3 regions of the Brevibacillus sp. genome follow, and region 3 is predicted to be linked to each of the others. Evidence: predicted binding sites of a transcription regulator. Region 3 holds the regulator's gene; each other region holds the start of a gene.

Region 1 (4,758 bases), on a different contig from region 3:
CGTCCACTTTTCCTTGCGCTCGTCGTTGTTCCGCGTGAAGTAGGTCAGATGAACGGGCACTTCCAGCAGCAAGGGACCTTTTTCATCGGCAGGGATGACCATCTCGGTTTTGCGAATCGATGCTACTTGCGCCAGGCGATCTGGCAGCGGAAAGCCGTCTGTCGTCATCCGCAGCGAATGAATGTCCTGTTCGTGCAGGGCGGTCAAAAAATAGCCGACCAGCTCTTCGGCAGATGCCCCGATCAAGTTCGCGGCCAGAGAGCCGGAAGCTTTTTGGATCATCAGGCTGTGGCTCGGGTCAGGCTCCTTGCGTTTGTGGGTAGAGCTGCCAAAAAAGTGGATGCAAAAGTGTCCGGGAAAGTCGTTTCCGGCGATAGCCCCCGCACCGTGAGGCATGCCGTGCATCGAGGCGGCGAAATAAACGCCGTTGACCTCCACGAGAATCGCCCTGCGCTTCCAGCTCCATTTGCCCTGATAAATTTTTTTCATCGTTTGGGTATCCGTACGTGTCAATGGTTGCACATCGGCATGGCGACTGCCCGCCCGGCGCTGGACGTGAAACCGTTCCCCTGTTTCCAGGTCGATGACGGTTGCGTATTCCATGCGGCCGAAAGTCTGCTTGACTTGTTCCCACGGAGTTGCTTTGGCGTAGTGCACACTTTCCACTTTTGCTACCAGATCTTCGATTTTTTGTTTCAAGTTTGCGCCCAGCATGTATTGCAGCGGGCGTTCCTTTTCAAACAAATTCCCGTCGTGATCGTACAAGAAATAGCGATTGTGCACGACAAGAGTCGCGCGGACCCAGTATGGATTCACATAGGCCGCGACTGTCTTTGCACGCAGCAGCTGCTTCACAAACGAGTGCTGGGCGCGAAACGTCAACGTGGAGTGAAAGGAAGAAGCGGGTGAGACCGAGACAGATACCGTGATTTCTTCTTTGCTTTTGGCATGGGCAGATTGGGCGGATGGCTCCGGGATCAACAGCGTCAGGAGAAGACAGATGAATACGAAAGCAAATCGTAAGTGTCGCACCGGATGAAAGCACCTCCACCAGTTATGTTGTCTTGACAAAAGCAGGGCAATGAGGTGTAAATCTTGGCATCATAAGCGTTGTGGTCGCACGCCATACTGTAGGCATACGGTGATCGAAGGAGGAGTCTTTTCATATGTCTACCATGCCAAGAGGTAGCTACAAAGACCAGTTCCATCAGCGTTTGTACGTTCAGTTGAATCAGGGACACAACAAGCTCAATTACCAGCAGATCAACAAAATCCAGGAGCAAATGCAGAGCGGTGTGGATGAATATGCCCACATGCAGCATGATGTGTCAGATACACTCGGGATGAACAAACACTAAAGCGACGCCGTATGGCCCGTTCCTCGCAAGCAGGAGCGGGCTTTTGCATGGAAATACACGTTCGCTTTTCGGGCGCTTTGTGATACAGTAGAGAGTAGAAACTTAAGCCTACGGAGAGTGGACTATGCGCATTTTAGGAATCGACCCTGGCATTGCGATCGTTGGGTTTGGGGTTCTGGATAAGCAGGGTAGCCAATTGCGTCCCGTCCAGTATGGAAGCATTCAGACAGAGGCAGGCTTGCCTGTTCCGCTTCGCCTGAAACAAATTTTTGAAGCGATGCAAAGCTTGCTGGAAACGTATCGACCAGATGAAATGTCAGTAGAAAAGCTGTTTTTCAATAAAAACGTGACAACCGCCTTCACCGTCGGGCAAGCGCGCGGCGTCATCCTGCTCGCGGCAGAGCTTGCCGGGGTGCCCGTGTACGAATACACGCCGATGCAAGTCAAGCAGGCGGTGACCGGGTACGGTGGGGCAGAGAAGAAGCAAATCCAGGAAATGACCAAGCTGCTCTTGCGGCTGAAAGAAGTGCCAAAGCCGGATGACGTGGCGGATGCGTTGGGGATTGCGATTACGCACGCACAGTTTAAGGCGTTTATCTCCATCTCGGAAGGAGTTCAAAAATGATTGATTTTGTGGAAGGGACACTTTGTTACCTGGATTCAGAATACATAGTCGTAGAGACTGGAGGGATCGGGTATCGCCTGTTCTGTCCCAATCCGTACCAGTTCGTTCGCTACGAGGGCAGCAAGACGAAGCTGTATACGCACCATCATGTCCGCGAAGACGCGATATTGCTCTACGGCTTTGCGACCCGCGACGAACGCGATTTGTTCCGCAAGCTGCTCGACGTGAGCGGCATCGGGCCAAAAGGCGGCCTGGCGATTCTCGCGGCTGCTACACCTGAGCAGCTCGTGATGGCCGTGCAACAAGAAAATGTGACATACTTGACCAAGTTCCCCGGGATCGGCAAAAAGACGGCACAGCGCATTATTCTCGATCTCAAGGACAAGTTGGTCGGCTATACGCCATCGGCGATTTTGACTGTCGCAGCCGGCGATCTGACGGCAGGCGAGCAGGCGGTATCCGCGTTGAACGAAGCGCTCGACGCCTTGACGGCGCTCGGCTATTCGGATGGCGAGCTGCAAAAAATCAGAAACGCGCTGTCGGAGAAATCCAAAGAGGGCGAGAGTGTAGAAAAGCTCATCAAGCAAGGGCTTGCCCTGCTCATGAGGGGGTAGGATTTTGGATCAGCGAATTATTACGACGCACATGAACTGGGAAGAGGATGCTGCGGAACTGAGCCTCCGTCCCCGTTATTTGAATGAGTACATCGGACAGCAGCATGTGAAGGAAAACTTGAAAATTTTCATCGAAGCGGCGAAAATGCGCAAAGAGTCGCTAGACCACGTCTTGCTGTACGGGCCGCCTGGATTGGGAAAAACGACGCTTTCGCAAATTATCGCCAACGAGCTTGGCGTCAACATCCGCACGACATCCGGGCCAGCCATCGAACGCCCTGGTGACCTGGCGGCGATTTTGACCAACTTGCAAGAGGGCGACGTGCTGTTTATCGACGAGATACACCGACTGAACCGGAGCGTCGAGGAAGTGCTGTACCCGGCCATGGAGGACTTTGCGCTCGACATCATCATCGGAAAAGGGCCAAGCGCGCGCAGCGTTCGCCTCGACTTGCCGCCGTTTACACTGGTGGGAGCGACGACGAGAGCAGGGATGCTTTCCGCTCCGCTCCGCGACCGATTCGGCGTGGTCAACCGGCTGGAGTTTTATACGGTTCCCGAGCTGACGTTTATCGTGTCGCGGGCTGCTGACATTTTGCAAGTCATCATTCGCGAGGGCGGGGCAGAGGAGATTGCCAGACGCTCGCGTGGCACCCCGCGCGTGGCGAATCGTCTGTTGAAGCGCGTACGCGATTTTGCTCAGGTCAAGGGCGAGGGCGTCATCACGACAGAGATTGCGCAAGAAGCGCTGGAGCGGCTGCAAGTAGATGCATGCGGACTGGATCATATCGACCACAAGCTGCTGCTTGCGATTATCGAGCGCTTTGACGGCGGTCCGGTCGGACTGGATACGATTGCCGCCACCATCGGGGAAGAGGCGCAAACGGTAGAAGACGTTTGCGAACCGTATTTGATGCAGATCGGCTTTATGCAGCGGACGCCGCGGGGACGTGTGCTCACCCCGAGTGCGTACCAGCATTTTGGGCGGGAGATGAAATCGTGAATCCGATAGCCAAGCTACTCGTCATCGGCGGGGCCGTCCTGATCGTCATCGGCTTGTTGTGGCAGGTGGGCGGACGCTTCTTGCCTTTGGGGCGCCTGCCGGGAGATATCGTCGTGGAAAAGGAAAACGTCAAGTTTTATTTTCCGATTGTGACGTGTATTGTGATTAGCGTTGTGTTGTCGCTTCTGATGTATGTCATCCGGCTTTTCAAGTGAGAGCGCTTCTCTTTTGCACATGTAGAACAAAGCTTACGCCATCGGAGCTGGGTGCCCGATGGCTTTTTGCATGCAAGCGGATTGGTCCCATTTTGGGAAAAAGGGCAGGAAAATCTCCTGTGATTGTCGAAAAAGATGGGAGCGCATGCCAATTTTCGACGAAATCAGGAGAAAGGAAGGACGTTGGACGACATGAAAAAGAAGTGGATGGGGAAAGTCCTTTCGGCGGGTCTGATCACAGTGGCTCTCCTGGGAGGAACAGTACCGACTCAGGCGGCTGGCGACAACAATATCCGGGTAGCACTTTTTGTGGATATCGGAAAAGGATACAGGGGAGTAGTCCCTGCTGTTACACTTACGGCTGAAAAAGGGATGGAAGTGACGTTGACAGGCCCGGAAGGCAAAATAGAGCTGCCCGAATTGGATGGAGACACTGTCCGCTACCGCGTGGACGAGTACCATCTGGTTGTAGCGCAGACTTCTGACTGGAATCAGGCGCAGCAAATCGCCCAACTCATGAGCCAGAAAAAATACGAAGGCTCGATTCAAGTAGTCAATCGTGGCGGACAAACGCTTTATCAAATCGTAAGCGGTACGTATGATACGTATCAGGCCGCAGCTGCCCAGGTGGCGGCAGTAGCACAAGCGACAGGCCAGAAGCCGATCGTTCAAGGCCCTCTCCGCTTGGAAGCCGGTCAGTTCAAAAACTTGAGCGAAGCCCAGAAGTGGCAAGAAGCTTTTGAACAAAAAGGAATCGCCGCCTATCCCGTGCTTTTGTCAAACGGCGAGAAGGTCAAATACGCGGTATGGATCGGCGACGAAGTAAGTCAGGAAGCGCTCTCGTCCCTGGCGCGCAAAGCGAGCAATGCGCTGCCGAACTTCTCTTACACAGCACCTTCGAGCCAATCTTATGTCGTGCTGAAGCAAGACGTATTCGGATCGC
Region 2 (4,758 bases), on a different contig from region 3:
TTCGGCTCCTGCCCAGCTCGACAGCGAAATCGCGCTTTGTTTGCCCGAGCCACTGAATGCCTCCAACATCCGCTGCCACATCGTCGCCAGCGAGTGTACGCCGAGCAGCCATGTACTGTTGGACGGCAGGATCGCCATGGACATCGTCATCTGCGTGCAGATCCAGGTGGAAACGGATGTGAAGCTGGAAGTGCTCGCCAAACTTTGTGCACCTCGTCCGAACTCGTTCCCGGTTCCCGTCCCGCCCCCATCTTTCCGTTGCCCGCCCATTGCATTCCCGCCGCAATGCCCGAGCCTGTTCGCGCAATAAGCAACGATCGTCAAGCCGGAAGACATGCGTATTTTGCAAAAAGGCAGCTGGCGCTTCGGACTTTTCATTCTCGTTTCAAGCTCGGCTGCCTTTTGTTTGCTGTCCGGATAGTCCCATTTTAGTCAGTGATCGCCGCGCTCAAAATTTTGTATCGCAAGAAGCGCGAAATGGAAAACATCAGGAATCCATATTATGGTATAATTTCCGGTTGGCAGGAGCAGTCTGGGATTACTCCCGACCTTCGCAATCGTTCAAGTTGTCCGTTCAAGTTGTCCGCAACTCCATCGCACGCAAAAATCAAATTGGTAATGGGTGACCGCTCAATGATAAAACAGCTCGCAGTTAAAATGCCTTTAGTCTACAAACTCAGAATCCTTCAGCTTCGTTTAAAGAGAACGACTCGCAATCTGTTTGTGAATTTTGCCAATGAGCGAATGGTTGATCGCTTCCCCCATGTAGTCAAACGACATCAATCGCTTTTAAGGAGAAAATTGGGTACATCCGATCCGATGTTACAGGAAAATAAAATTACTAATCTACGCATTGCCCTAAAATCCATGGACGGGATTGTTTTGAAGCCAGGTGAAACCTTTTCGTTTTGGCATTTAATTGGGAAACCTACATCGAGCAAAGGGTATATTGACGGATTGCTGTTATCGCAAGGTGAAGTGAAAACAGGTGTTGGGGGAGGGTTGTGTCAGTTAGCGAACTTGCTTTTTTGGCTTGCCTTGCATACACCGTTAGAAATCACGGAGAGACATCATCATAGTTTTGATCCGTTTCCAGACGAGCATAGGGTCTTGCCTTTTGGGAGTGGGGCAAGCGTATTTTTTAATTACGTGGATTTGCGTTTCTTTAATCCCACCAATGATCAATTTCAATTTCACGTTTGGCTAACCGACCAACATCTAAAAGGAATTGTCTTTTGTGAAAACGAGTTGCCCTTTTCCTACCATTTGGAAGAAAGAAATCATCAATTCCATCATATAGACGGGAAAAATTTTAGAGAGAACGAAATATGGAGGAGAGTCATTGATAAACGAACCGGGAATCTTCTGCATGAAGAATTGATGATTCACAATTATTCTGAAGTCAAATATGAAATAACTCGGTAGGGGCATCAAGAACCTATCTTGATTTGCCGTAATGCAAAAGTTGTTGAGTGGTCAACACCCGCTGTTCCGTTCTGCCAAAACATTTGCTATCTTGCCTGCCCTGTTTCCTGCCCCCTTTTTTGCGGTACGAATGTAAAGATTCTTTAGCCAACATGTCTTTACCCGTTAGCTGACACTCGATTAGACGTTCAGCCACTTCTGGCTGTTCAATCTGCATGTTTGGCACGACCGAAATCGTTGCGAGCCATAAGCCATAAAGGAAGGAAGTCCAGCTCGATTGTGCCTCTCTCTGACTTGCTCCTCTGGTGATTAGGGCAGTTATTGGCAAATGTCCTCATTACCTTATTCATCTTCCTTGTCAAAAAAGCCGCTCGGTTGACCGACTCTTCCGCACTTTACTCAAGCTTTTCCAAGAAAAAACCCCAGGATAAATCCTAAGGATCAGCCGCCAACGACTAATTTGTTTGGATCAACAAACGACATGACCGTTTTGTTGACCGCAAACAGTCACATCCCGTTTGCTGAAAAAAGTATCGACGTTTTTCACAGAGAAAACCCTGCTCCTTGGATACTTGAAATATTACCCGCCGAATCCTCCGATACTAAATAAAGTGTCCAATATCCTGGCTCGGTAATAGTAAATCCATCCAAAAGCACCTGTTTCCGTTGATCGGCTGTTACATTCAATTGTCCAGATCGTACGATTCTCGGATCATTCCCGGCCATAATCAAACTTTTATTAGGCATAACGTTAAAATCCGCGTCCCTAACGAAGATATAGTAAATAGTCCCGGGCTCATCTGACCAAACCTCAAAATCTGCCGTGGTCGATGTGTGATTTCCAAGCATTGCATTCACGTTTGGAGCAATTGTATCATCGTGCGGTGTAACGATATGCAGTTCGCCTTGGGCGATATTGACATTATTCTTGTAAAAATGAAGCGTGATGTCATAGCTTGTATCCGCACGTAATGTTTTAATAGCACCAAATCCATAAGTCTCTCCGTAATTGAAGACCCTGTATTCCTGCCCATTTACATAAGCCACCATGTAATCGGCATAGTCGCTATCTGACCACCTCCATCTAAATTGGACTTGTTCCGCACTTAGTGCTGTCTGTTCGATTGTTACTGATAAGCTATTTCCAGGTCGCCCTGGACCTACACCGTGCGAGCGACTTTCATCGCACACGACGTTCCATCAACAAATAAGAAGATAAAGATTTACAACGGGCAGATTTAGGGTAAAGGGAGCAAGCTTATCTTGCAGCTAACTAAAGTTATCGTTTCAACCCGCGCGATTTGATGAATGGCGGGATAATTGAATCTCCAGCCCCATGCCAGAAGATCAGTTAAACCAATGGATGATCATTTCAATTGCCATAACGACGGGCCCAATTCAGAAATTTTTTCATCATCACAATCTCCTCCTTAGTTTAACGCTTAATAGCGCCTTCGCTAAGTAAGGACATCGGGAGAAAGATTTTAATAAACGACGAGAGGTAACTGGTAACGGGCATGAAGAAGCGTGAGCGGAAAATTTTTTCAAAATCGCAGCGCGAAACATTCTCAGCGGCGATGTTACACAGCTGGAACTAATCCACTTTCAAAGCATCACAAAAATGTCCAGCCGTTACATAGATAAGAAGTACATCACAGAGATGCGCCCGCGGTGGAACGACCAGGTCGAGATCCGAAAAAATAGAACCTTGCTGACGGGAAGTACCCCACTTAAAAGAGGCATTTTACCAGTTTCTTGTCTTTCTTCAGCTGAAGGACCCCTTCTCGTTGCTTCGGCAGAACAAATCGGATCGAGAACGGATTGTCTATCTGGAATGCCCTCTCAACACACCAACCCTTCCATATGTTACAAGAGATCAGACAGCATGGCGGTTCGCCACTGACTGTACCGCAAGGATGTTGTCGATTACAAAGACACGCGGCGCTTTTCTCGTGAGGCAGTACGCTTTCAGTCGGTCGTCTGAAATTTCGATGGGACGCAAAGTTCGCTGTGTAGTGCGGCCGTCACTGCCAAGGTAAATAATCCGGATGTACTGATGCTGTTGTATGGCTCTTTGCAGTTGCCTTTTCATGCTGTTCGCCTCCAGATAGGAACGTTTGTTTGTATTGTATGCGAACATAATACGAACATGCAAATAAAAAAAGCTCTACACTTGTGGAGCTTTGCAGAAGCGTCGAACTGCCCTATAGCTACCCGGTTAAAATTTTTCAGGGAATTGCTTGACGATGCCTTCTGTCAAAATGTCCGCCAAATGAATCATATGGATCTCGTTTTTGTCCGTTGCTGCAATATCCGCTTTCCAATCTCCTTTGAGACAGTTCAGAACTATTTCCGTAATCAATTGAAGGTGCGCATAAAGCATATCTTGCAGCGTTTTAAACTGCCAGTTCGGATTCGCTGCACTTAAAAATTTCGAAATATCGTCAGCGTTTCTATGCCAGTCCGCCTCCAGCTTTTTCACATCCGCCTGATTGCCCGCTTTGGCAGCCGCTACAATTTTCCCTGCAATCAAAATATGCTCTCTGAGAAGATCAGCCAGCTTATTTCCGGCGGCTTCCCCATAATAAGGCTTGATCAGATTCCCGATATCCTGCTGGTTCTGCAAAAGTCGGTCCAAAACGTCCTGCTGGTCTGGACGATTCGATATGGCACTGACAATGTAGCTTCTCGTCCATATTGTATGGTCGATCCAGACTTTCTGCATATCTGTCTTCAACTGCACCATTTTGGGACTGAGGCAAACTGAATCAGCTACCTTCCCCTCTTTAGCTTGCACGGATACTACTGCCTGCATCATGCTAAAAACGAGCGTCAAGGTCAACAGTAACGCAAGCAGTCGCTTGATTTTCATATTCATCTGCTCCTCTGTTCATAGGAAATAAGTCTTTTCAGGCTGTTTTATTATGGTTTAGATACCTGATTTTATACATTACACTTGCCACTTTGAGGTTATTTAGGGTTGTTTTCAATGGTTGCCAAAAGATAGATGAAATGCTCATGGAGTTGTTCAAACAGGCAACAGCCCTCCCCGGTTATCCCCCGGACGGAGGGCTGTGTTTTTGTCGCGTTGTTTTTTCTGTCGTCCGGTCAGGCATCGTAAACATGAGCCAGGGCAACTCGCTCAGTCCGCCTGCTGGATCGTTAGTCAATCGCTTTTTCCAGGCGTTCGAGTTGTTCAGTAGTCTTTTGGCAGTCAAACACTGTCAATTGCCTTCAAGCCGGCTTCACGTTTCCAGCCCTCCAGCTTCAAGGCCGTAGACGTTTCTTTATCGATAAAATTGTCAGGCTTATCAACATCATACTTATCTAGCC
Region 3 (4,758 bases):
AATTTTTTCGACATCATCGTATCCTGATAGTTGTAGATCAAGTACGACAGCCGATGCAGGGCGATGGTCGTCTTTCCGCTACCTGCCACCCCTTGCACGACGATCGGCCGATCTTTTTCCGCACGGATGATCTCATTTTGCTCTGACTGGATCGTCGCCACGATATCTTTCAAGCGACTGTCATTGGCCATATTCAAATTCGCGTTCAAAAACTCGTCGATGAAACCTTCCTGCAAAAACTCGTCCGGATGCCCCATTTCCCGATTGATCGTCTCTTTCACCGCTCCATCGTAAATCCCGACAATCTCTCCGTCCTCAATCGCAAAGTTGCGCTTCAACCGCACCTCTCCGCGAACAATCTCGCGCCCCATCCGGTAAAACGCATCCTTGCTCTCTCCGGAGTAATAGAGACTGGCAATGGGCGCTCGCCAATCCACGACAATCGAATCGAACGTATCGCTGCGGACAATTCCGCGTTTTCCGATATACACCTGATCCAGCTCGTAAATCTCGTCTTTGAGAAAATCCACACGTCCGAAATACGGTTTGTCTCGCCCGTGATCTTCCAGATACCGCAAATCTTTGGCCTTGTTGTAGTTCACGACCTGTTTCACATAGTCATCGGTTGCTTCGTTAATTTCCTCACGCAGTTGAACAATCTCGTCGTCAATGAGCGCAATCGTCTCTTTCAGCTTGTTTTGTTCTGCTTCGTAATCGCGGTGCTGGGTACTCACACCCATCCCCCCTCTCAGCTTTATCCATTATTTTTTATTATTGCATTTGCCGGGCAAGCCAAATCCCTACGGCGCATGAGGACAGCCCGACCACGATACTCGCGAGTGCATACAGCGTCCCGCGCAGCCATTGCCCGTCGCCCCAAAAAGAAACAACCTCCAGAGAAAAGGTGGAAAACGTCGTGAAGCCACCCATAACCCCTGTGGTAAACAAAATATACACTTCGGGAGAAATGCCTCCCCGCTCTTTGCCGATCACAAACAACACGCCGATCAAAAATGAGCCGATGATGTTGGCTAACCAGGTGCCGATTGGCCACCCCGGCTGATTCGCCGCCAAAGACAACCAATAGCGAAACAATGAACCGACAGCACCGCCTACCGCTACAGCCACCCACGCCATCTGTTTTCCTCCTCTGTCGAATACCTGATAGTCATAAGGAACAAAAAGACACCCGAGCGTCAAGCAAGGATGTCTGCCTTATCAATACAAGTGAGCTTAATGTTTGGGACGATTCTCTTCAAGATCTTCCACATAACGGATGGAATCGAGATTCGCTTTCAGCGATGCCTTGACCGCATCAATGTACTTTTGTCGCAGAGCTTGCTGCTCTTGCTTTTCCTCATCGGTCAAACCAACCTCGCGCGATTTTTTGACCAGTTCGTTGATTCGTTTGATTTCCGCGTCAGATACCACGTACGGTTCCTCCCACCCAGTAGTAATGCCGTTTAATTATATCACATCAGGGCGAACTCGCAAGATGGAGACGAACCGGCAAGTGCTTTCTATCATTTCGGATCGGGAATGAGCAAGGTCTGTCCCGGATAAATCAGATTGCTCTGCAGATCGTTCGCCTCTTTAATATCCTGGATCAGATCGCGTACATCGACCGTCTCCGTTTGATGGCGGACTGCAATGGTCCACAAGCTGTCACCGTCGCGAACCGTCACTTCTGTTCCTTTTAGCGGCTCAGCGTGCGAAGAAGCAAACACCAGTTCGGTCAACAAGTAAAAAAAGAGAGAAAACGTAATCAGGAACAACAGGGCTTGGCCTCTGGTAATACCAAAACGGACGCGACGGGACGATTCTTTTTCAAAACGGTTAGGAATAGACATGACATTCATGGGATAACCTCCTGCAAACATACGTTCTATAAGTTCGTACCCTAATCATAAATGAGAACATATGTTCATGTCAATACGAAAACCTGCCCCTTTGCAAAATTCACGCAGGTGACGGCAAGATGGCCAATTCCCCTTTTGGTATGGGACAATCCGCGAACAGCCATGCTTCTGGCTCGCACCAACCATTCGACAAGAAACGTTCTTTCGGGCAAAAATTCCTGTTCGCCTTTTTATCGAACTTATGTTTGTCGAACGCAAGCTCCCATGGTATAATATAGGAAAATATGTTCGAGAAATCAGGGGTGTCTTTTTATGTCAAAATTATCTAGCAGACAACAAGCCATCATCGAATTCATTCGGAAGGAAGTTCGCGACAAAGGTTATCCTCCATCTGTGCGCGAAATCGGCGAAGCTGTCGGACTGGCTTCCAGCTCTACCGTACACGGCCACTTGGCCCGCCTGGAAAAGAAAGGCCTGATTCGCCGCGACCCGACCAAACCGCGCGCGATCGAGCTGTTGTCTGAAGAAGATCGCTTCCAGGACAACTTCGAAGACTCCGTTGTCCGCGTTCCTGTCATCGGGAAAGTAACCGCCGGGCAACCGATCACGGCGATTGAGGACGTAGAGGAATACTTCCCGCTTCCAGAAAATATCGTGACTTCAGACAAGGTGTACATGCTGCGCGTGTCCGGAAACAGTATGATCGACGCCGGAATCCTCGACGGAGACTACGTCATCGTGCGCCAGCAGCATGTAGCAAACAACGGAGATATCGTTGTCGCCATGACCGAAGAAGACGAAGCAACCGTCAAGCGCTTTTTCAAAGAAAAAAACCACTTCCGTCTCCAGCCTGAGAACGCCACGATGGAACCGATCATTTTGGACGCCGTTTCCATTCTCGGCAAAGTCATCGGCGTCTACCGCCTCATTCACTAATTTCGCGACATACAAAAAAGGACAGCCATCGCTGTCCTTTTTTCTCTCTATCTGGCGAGGAAAAACCAGATAATCATGGTCACCTGCAACACTACTTTGACTACTGCGCTTCCCAAAAAGCCGATCAGGGAGCCAAAGCCCGCTTTGACCGCCCGCTCGAAAGGCTGGTTCTGCACCAACAGCTCCACCAGCACGACGAAGACAAACGGCAAAATGATCATCCCAAATGGCGGGAACACGAAAATCCCGAGAAAAATCCCTGCGGCAGCCGCCACCGACGACCATTTGGAGCCGCCGTATTTTTTCACGAAATACATGTTGGTCAACAAGTCAGCGCCGTACAGCAAAATACTGAATACCACCATTCCCCACCAGAAGGACGCTGGCAACCCCGCTCCCGGATCTGCTATGAAAAAGTGGTAGAGCAAAAAGCCTGCCCACAGCAAAATCGTATCGGGTAACACAGGCAAAAATATACCTGCAATACTGAGCGCGAATAGCACCAAAACAACGATCCAGAGTAAAATATCCATCTGCATGCACTCCCCTCACATAGGTAATACGAGCAAAAGCGATTTTTGTTGCACACTTGTTTTCGCGAATCTATCATACTTGTTGCGACAAACATCTGCAAATACCGAACGAAACAGGAGTTTTCTATGACGAGAAACTGGCGTGATCTCACCTATTTGCGAAACGGTACAGCAAAACAGCAAGCAGCCGCACGAGCCATCGAACAAAGCGCGGTATTGCAACGCCTGCAAGCTTTTGATCCGGTGCTCGCCGGAACGATTCCGCTCGACATCGATATTGGCGACAGCGATTTGGACATCGTCTGCGAATGCTACGATCTTGAGCTGTTCGCCGAGATCGCCCGCAGCTTTTACGCAGACTGCGAAGAATACCAGGAAGCCCGCATGCCGGTACAAGCTGTGCCCACATGTCTTGTCTCCTTTTTTGCCCACGGCTTCTGGTTCGAGCTTTTTGCCCAACCGCGCCCCGTCGAACAACAAAACGCGTATCGGCACATGATCATCGAACATCGCTTGCTGCAACTGGCAGGACCGAAAGCGCGGCAGCACATCCGCCAGCTCAAGCAAAACGGCTTGAAGACAGAGCCAGCTTTTGCCTCCTACTTTCACATCCCGGGAGCTGACCCGTACCAAGCGTTGCTTGCGCTGGAGCCATGGACAGATGATCAGTTGCTTGACCTGATCGTCGGCCGATAAGCCGCAAAGATCGTGTTTTTTGAGTAACTTGGCAAAGCGCTCGCAAACATCTGCGCATGAAAATCGCTGCAAGATGATCTATAATGGAAGGAACTGCGCAGAGTTTGCGTACTGCACAGGAAGGTATGAATCGTGATCGAGGGGGTGTATGGTTGGTGAATGGATTCAGTTTGCCAGATACTGCAGCGTCTCATGCAAAGCCTGGAAATAAAAAGGCGATACTTTGCATGAGGTGGACAGTCGTTTAGACAATACATCGCCTACCGTTATGTATCTCATTTTTTATTTTCCGGCTTTGCCCCTTATTTGAATGCCAAAATAAGGAGCGAGCGAAAATGAAATATGCGAATGCAGCCAATATGCTGCCAGAAAGCCTGATTGCAGAAATCCAGAAGTATGTGCAGGGGGAAACCATCTATATCCCGAAGTCAAAAACCACGCATTATAAATGGGGAACCCGCTCTGGCGGAAGAAAACAGCTGGACGAAAGGAACAACCTGATCCGCAACGCTTTTCGCGAAGGTGTGTCCATTCCACAGCTGGCCGAACAGTACTTTCTCTCGATCGAAACGATCAAAAAAATCGTATATGTCAAATAGACTCAGGCACTGATCTGTCCCCAGGACGATCAGTGCTTTTTCTATGCCGAGTTTTGTTTAGAATCGTTCTCTCCCTATCAAGCGCAGCCGTTTGCTTTTAAAGTAAAAGAGACAAAACTGCTGCGTTCTTCCACC

Evidence for each region. Region 3 encodes LexA, which represses DNA repair genes until DNA is damaged. Its sites were predicted from a motif close to CGAACATATGTTCG; they were not measured.
Region 1: the regulator LexA is predicted to act here: its motif matches at 1,409-1,422, upstream of ruvC (crossover junction endodeoxyribonuclease RuvC).
Region 2: the regulator LexA is predicted to act here: its motif matches at 3,536-3,549, upstream of DEP07_RS01455 (WYL domain-containing protein).

Annotation. Positions count from the first base shown of each region.
Region 1 covers NZ_DOTK01000031.1:2,964-7,721, forward strand. Annotated here, with positions in the region: gene DEP07_RS07395 (hypothetical protein) at 1-1,032, opposite strand, end outside; gene DEP07_RS07400 (hypothetical protein) at 1,167-1,358, shown strand; gene ruvC (crossover junction endodeoxyribonuclease RuvC) at 1,483-1,983, shown strand; gene ruvA (Holliday junction branch migration protein RuvA) at 1,980-2,597, shown strand; gene ruvB (Holliday junction branch migration DNA helicase RuvB) at 2,602-3,600, shown strand; gene DEP07_RS07420 (DUF2905 domain-containing protein) at 3,597-3,815, shown strand; gene DEP07_RS07425 (SpoIID/LytB domain-containing protein) at 4,008-4,758, shown strand, end outside.
Region 2 covers NZ_DOTK01000005.1:143,742-148,499, forward strand. Annotated here, with positions in the region: gene DEP07_RS01440 (DUF7948 domain-containing protein) at 1-310, shown strand, start outside; gene DEP07_RS01445 (VanW family protein) at 634-1,425, shown strand; gene DEP07_RS01450 (hypothetical protein) at 1,969-2,616, opposite strand; gene DEP07_RS01455 (WYL domain-containing protein) at 3,302-3,517, opposite strand; gene DEP07_RS01460 (glycosyltransferase) at 3,644-4,297, opposite strand.
Region 3 covers NZ_DOTK01000026.1:128,718-133,475, forward strand. Annotated here, with positions in the region: gene DEP07_RS06345 (HelD family protein) at 1-734, opposite strand, end outside; gene crcB (fluoride efflux transporter CrcB) at 772-1,137, opposite strand; gene DEP07_RS06355 (DUF896 domain-containing protein) at 1,234-1,431, opposite strand; gene yneA (cell division suppressor protein YneA) at 1,524-1,859, opposite strand; gene lexA (transcriptional repressor LexA) at 2,172-2,795, shown strand; gene DEP07_RS06370 (DUF456 domain-containing protein) at 2,843-3,328, opposite strand; gene DEP07_RS06375 (DUF4269 domain-containing protein) at 3,455-4,024, shown strand; gene DEP07_RS06380 (CD3324 family protein) at 4,309-4,623, shown strand.